2 linked regions of the Colwellia sp. M166 genome follow. Each later gene encodes a partner of the first gene's protein in a complex. Links are inferred from orthologs where the notes say so. Each region holds a gene or a part of one and is shown in the gene's direction. Other genes may lie near its edges.

Region 1 (3,018 bases):
GCTAACTACATTGTTAACGAAGTACAAGAAGTATACCGTTTGCAAGGTGTTAAAATTAACGATAAGCACATCGAAGTTATCGTCCGTCAAATGATCCGCAAGTGTGAGATCTTAGACGCCGGTGATAGTAACTTCCTTAAAGGCGAAATCCTTGAAGTTGCCCGTGTGAATATCTCTAATCGTGAGTTAGAAGCTGCCGGAAAACAACCAGCTGAATATGAAATGCAAATGATGGGTATTACTAAAGCATCATTGGCAACTGAGTCATTCATCTCAGCAGCATCTTTCCAAGAAACGACGCGTGTACTTACTGAAGCAGCTGTAGCTGGTAAGAAAGACAAACTTCGTGGCTTGAAAGAAAACGTTATTGTTGGACGCTTAATCCCAGCAGGTACTGGTTATTCTTATCATCAAGAACGTGCGCGTGCTAAAAACGCTGTTCCTGTTGAAGAAGTAACAGTATCAGCTGACGAAGCTGCACAAGCACTAACAGATGCTTTAAATGCAGATTTAAGCTCTACGAGTGAATAGTAGAACTAAATCGGTTAAAAGCAGATGATTAACCTGTCTAATGCGAGTAAAGCTTGACAGGTTAAAGCTTGACCTATAGAATTCCGCGACCCTATATTCCGTACCTTTGTGTATTGAATCTAGGGTCGCGGATTTTCACGTTTATAAGGGTGTAAATTTCCCCATTGATTGGAATTTACACAAATTTAACTAATCGGGAGCTATTTAATGGCAACTATTAACCAATTAGTACGTAAACCACGTGTAAGACAAGTAACTAAAAGTAACGTTCCAGCGTTACAAGCTTGTCCACAACGTCGTGGCGTATGTACTCGTGTGTATACAACTACACCAAAAAAACCTAACTCAGCACTACGTAAAGTTGCTCGTGTTCGTTTAACTAACGGCTTCGAAGTTACTTCATACATCGGTGGTGAAGGTCACAATTTACAAGAGCATAGCGTTATTTTGATTCGCGGTGGTCGTGTTAAAGATTTACCAGGTGTGCGTTACCACACCGTTCGTGGCGCACTAGATTGTTCAGGTGTAAGCGACAGAAGACAAGGCCGTTCTAAATACGGTGCTAAACGACCTAAATCTTAAGTTTCCCTTTCTTAGCTGATAAGTAAGCTAAAGAATAGAAACGTTAAGTAAGGCCAAATAACATATTACATTTTGGGTTTATCCTGAATATAACGGAGAATTAAGATGCCAAGAAGACGCGTCGTAGGGCAACGAAAAATATTGCCAGATCCTAAGTTCCATAACGAACTTTTAGCAAAATTCATCAACATCCTTATGGTTGATGGTAAAAAATCTACTGCAGAAAAAATTGTATACGGTGCATTAGACATTTTGACTGAAAAGAACTCTGAAAAAACTCACCTTGAGTTATTCGAAACAGCACTTGATAACATCCGCCCACAAGTGGAAGTTAAATCACGTCGTGTTGGTGGTTCTACTTACCAAGTTCCAGTTGAAGTACGTCCAGTGCGTCGTAATGCGCTAGCCATGCGTTGGTTAGTTGAAGCAGCTCGTAAACGTGGTGAAAAATCAATGGCTCAGCGCCTAGCTAATGAAATGCTAGATGCGTCTGACAGCAAAGGTTCAGCGGTTAAGAAACGTGAAGACGTTCACCGTATGGCTGAAGCTAACAAAGCATTCGCTCACTACCGTTGGTAGGCATTATGAATTAGCATACTCTGCTATTTCTATAATGATAAGTGTAATGCCGTGGTTATCACCGAATATCAATATTGATACCAAGTGATAGCCACAACTGTTTTATAATCTGAGAAATAATCTCAGAAAGAGGATGTAATTGTGGCACGTATAACCCCTATTGAGCGTTACCGAAATATTGGTATTTGTGCTCATGTCGATGCCGGTAAAACGACAACAACAGAAAGGGTACTTTTCTATACTGGTCTTTCACATAAGATCGGTGAAGTTCATGATGGCGCAGCTACCATGGATTGGATGGAACAAGAGCAAGAGCGTGGTATTACTATTACCTCTGCAGCTACGACTTGTTTCTGGAAAGGGATGGAAGCACAATTTGAAGATCACCGCATTAATATTATCGACACCCCTGGCCATGTAGATTTTACCATTGAAGTAGAACGATCTCTGCGTGTATTAGATGGTGCGGTATTAGTGCTATGTGCATCTTCAGGAGTTCAACCCCAAACGGAAACTGTTTGGCGTCAAATGGAAAAATACTCAGTTCCACGTTTAGTGTTCGTCAATAAGATGGATCGTACGGGAGCAGACTTCTTATCTGTTGTTGAACAACTCAATTCTCGCTTAGAAGCTAATGCCGTACCAATTTATTTACCCATTGGTGCAGAAGAAAACTTTGCTGGTGTGATCGACTTAATTAAAATGAAAGCTATTAACTGGAACGAAAGTGACCAGGGCATGACTTTTACTTATGAAGATATTCCTGCAGATATGCAAGAGCAAGCCGATGAATGGCATGAAAATCTTGTTTCTGAAGCAGCTGAAGCCTCTGAAGAATTAATGGATAAATACCTTGAAGAAGGTGATTTATCCGAAGCAGAAATTAAATCTGCGCTACGTACCCGTACGCTAAACAATGAAATTGTCCTTTGTTCTTGTGGCTCAGCTTTCAAAAATAAAGGCGTACAAGCAGTACTTGATGCTGTTGTCGAATTTTTACCTGCACCAACTGATGTTGAAGCAATAAAAGGTATTAACGATGACAAAAACGAAACTGAAGGTAGTCGTGAAGCCGATGATAAAGCACCTTTTGCTGCTTTAGCATTTAAAATTGCGACAGACCCGTTTGTCGGTACGCTAACCTTCTTTCGCGTCTATTCAGGTGTAGTAAAAACTGGCGACAGTATATACAATCCTGTAAAAGGCAAAAAAGAACGTTTAGGTCGTATTGTACAAATGCATGCAAATGATCGTAAAGAAATTAAAGAAGTACGAGCAGGTGATATAGCCGCGGCTATAGGCCTTAAAGATGTCACTACCGGTGAT
Region 2 (2,874 bases), 860 kb from region 1 along the record:
TTGAATTTTTCATCATGACCACTTTTTTACTTTTTAAGTGAAAAAGGAATAAACTTTATATATAGTTAAGTTTGTTCAGCATCTGTAGGTAAATGTGCGCCCTTAGCTCAGCTGGATAGAGCAACGCCCTTCTAAGGCGTGGGTCGCAGGTTCGAATCCTGCAGGGCGCGCCATACAATGGTGGCTATAGCTCAGTTGGTAGAGCCCCGGATTGTGATTCCGGTTGTCGAGGGTTCAAGTCCCTTTAGCCACCCCATTTTTTGTATGGTTAAGTAAAAAGTATATCGGTGATTAGCGCAGCTTGGTAGCGCACTTGGTTTGGGTCCAAGGGGTCGCAAGTTCGAATCTTGCATCACCGACCACTTTCTTATCTCTCTATTTTCTTAAAGTTTCCTTTAAAAAACATCAAAATATTCATTAAAGTCAACTCTCGCTATATAATTTTCAATTTATTTGCGTTCTACACTCGACTCTTGTTTAAAGCACCGCTATAATTTCGCGTCATTATTTTAATCTGAACATCTTTATTCGGGTTTTTCCGGGCTCTGTTAGTTTATGCTAATTAAGCTGAATACATTACTTTGCTTAAAGTAATGTTGACTATATTTAGATGCGTTATAGAAAGCGTGCATACGCTAAGTTTTTTGAGGTAATTAAATGCAAGTTTCAGTTGAGACTACACAAGGTTTGGAGCGTCGTTTAACGATTTCTGTTCCTGCCGAAACAGTAGATGTTGAAGTTAAAAATCGTCTTCGCCACATTGGCAAGACTCAGCGTATAAATGGTTTCCGTCCAGGCAAAGTGCCACCATCAGTTATTCAAAAACGCTATGGTCAGTCTGTTCGTCAAGAAGTTGCTGGTGAATTAATGCAACGTAACTTTGTTGATGCGATTGTTGCTGAAAAATTAAACCCTGCAGGTCGTCCAGCATTCGTTGCAAAAAGCAATGAAGATGGCAAGGCCTTAGAGTTTGAAGCAACCTTTGAGATTTACCCTGAAGTTGCTTTGAAAGATTTAGATAAAATTGCCGTTGAACGTCCAGCTGTTGACGTGACTGATGCTGACCTTGATGAGATGTTTGAAACATTACAAAACCAGCATAAAACGTGGAAAGAGAATAAGCGTAAAAGCAAGAAAGGCGATAAGTTAACTATCGACTTTAACGGTCGTGTTGACGGTGAAGAATTTGAAGGTGGCAAAGCTGAAGCTTTTGAACTTGAATTAGGTTCTGAGCGTATGATCCCAGGTTTTGAAAAAGACATTATCGGCATGAAAGCTGGCGATGAACAAACCATCACGGTGACTTTCCCAGAAGATTACCATGCTGAAAAGCTCAAAGGTAAAGACGCTGAGTTCGATATTGTTGTTCATAAAACTGAAGGTCCAGTTTTACCTGAAATTGATGAAGAATTTGCGAAATTATTCGGTGTCGAAGAAGGTGGTGTTGCAGCACTTCGTGAAGAAGTTGGCAAAAACATGACGCGTGAACTTAACCAAGCCGTTAAAGCTAAGGTTAAAGAGCAAGTGATTGAAGGTTTACTTGAAGTTAGCGAAGTAGAAATCCCTACGGCACTAGTCGCTCAAGAAGTTGACGTATTGCGCAAGCAAGCTATGCAGCGTTTTGCTGGTCAAATGGATCCAAACAACTTACCTGAGTTACCGGCTGAAATGTTTGAAGAGCAAGCTAAACGTCGTGTAAAAACTGGTTTGCTTTTAGGTGAAGTGATTAAAGTTAACGAATTAAAAGTTGACGAAGCAAAAGTAACTGAGTTAATTGAATCAGCCGCTTCTGCATATGAAGATCCAGCTGAAGTTATTGAGTACTACAAAACTAACAAAGAACTTGCTCAACAAATGCAAAATGTTGCATTAGAAGAGCAAGCAGTAGAATTGTTACTTAAGAGTGCAAAAGTGACTGACAAAAAAGTAAGTTTCAAAGATATTATGAATCCTGAAGGTAAATAGGCCTTTTAGATTGACATTCTCTTGAGCAATCGCTTAAATGGCTTATATGGGGACATATGAGCCATTTTTTTATCAAAAGGAAAGTTAGTTGTTTACTTCTCACAATAATTCTCACGATTTAACAAATAATATCGACAGTGCTTTAGTGCCAATGGTTGTTGAGCAAACCGCCAAAGGTGAACGCTCTTACGATATTTATTCTCGACTGCTAAAAGAACGCGTTATTTTCCTATGTGGTCAAGTTGAAGACCATATGGCCAATTTAATCGTTGCCCAAATGCTATTTTTAGAGTCAGAAAGCCCAGATAAAGATATTTATTTATATATCAATTCACCTGGTGGCTCTGTTACTGCAGGCATGGCTATTTACGATACGATGAAGTTTATCAAGCCAAATGTTAGTACGGTTTGTATTGGTCAAGCAGCGAGTATGGGAGCCTTTTTGCTTTCAGGTGGAGCAAAAGGCAAACGTTACTGTTTACCTAATGCTCGTGTGATGATCCATCAGCCTCTAGGCGGCTTTCAAGGTCAAGCATCAGATTTTGAAATACATGCAAAAGAAATTTTGTATATCAAAGAAAAGCTTAATCGTTTAATGGCAGAGCACACAGGACAATCATTAAAGAAAGTATCGGGTGATACTGACCGTGATAACTTCTTGAGTGCTGAAAGTGCGGTTGAATATGGTTTAGTTGATGCCATATTAGAACAAAGAATCGATAAATAACGGTCTACTTTGTTATGCGCATTGTTATTTGCGCAATTTATGAAATACTTGTCAGTATTAGTTTGTAAAATTTTAAATATTAGAGGTACCGTATGACCGATATGAAAACAGGTGACGGTGATGACGGTAAGTTACTGTATTGCTCATTTTGTGGTAAAAGCCAGCATGAAGTGCGTAAGTTA

Evidence for each region.
Region 2: the proteins of rpsG (region 1) and tig are in contact, whole or in part, in a crystal structure (PDB 3GTY), measured with the Thermotoga maritima proteins. The link is inferred for Colwellia sp. M166 from one-to-one orthologs. Residues at the interface, in WP_004081843.1 of Thermotoga maritima: Lys34, Lys52, Lys55, Glu59, Arg62, Gln63, Glu66, Asn67, Lys69, Val71, Arg95, Ala109, Lys110, Lys111, Gly112, Arg113, Pro114, Glu117, Glu121, Ile124, Ala125, Tyr127, Asn128, Asn129, Thr130, Gly131, Lys135, Asp139, Arg142, Met143; in WP_004081061.1 of Thermotoga maritima: Glu122, Val124, Val129, Leu130, Tyr133, Glu188, Gly259, Ile262, Tyr263, Glu266, Ser270, Glu273, Gln274, Glu277, Arg308, Gln311, Ile312, Ser315, Tyr316, Glu325, Arg329, Arg336, Leu363, Phe366, Trp367, Arg373, Leu377, Arg381, Leu384, Glu387.

What each region holds. Positions count from the first base shown.
Region 1 is NZ_CP040755.1:2,823,117-2,826,134, forward strand. The notes cover bases 1-2,955. They hold rpsG (30S ribosomal protein S7), read left to right. Parts: upstream 1-1,218; coding sequence 1,219-1,692; downstream 1,693-2,955. Other genes in these bases: rpoC (DNA-directed RNA polymerase subunit beta'), read left to right, coding at 1-531; rpsL (30S ribosomal protein S12), read left to right, coding at 739-1,113; fusA (elongation factor G), read left to right, coding at 1,834-2,955. In the rest of the region: more of fusA, read left to right, coding at 2,956-3,018.
Region 2 is NZ_CP040755.1:3,681,513-3,684,386, forward strand. The notes cover bases 1-2,811. They hold tig (trigger factor), read left to right. Parts: upstream 1-657; coding sequence 658-1,965; downstream 1,966-2,811. Other genes in these bases: clpP (ATP-dependent Clp endopeptidase proteolytic subunit ClpP), read left to right, coding at 2,054-2,692; clpX (ATP-dependent protease ATP-binding subunit ClpX), read left to right, coding at 2,785-2,811. Also shown: more of clpX, read left to right, coding at 2,812-2,874. UniProt on the Bacillus subtilis protein: Involved in protein export. Acts as a chaperone by maintaining the newly synthesized protein in an open conformation. Functions as a peptidyl-prolyl cis-trans isomerase.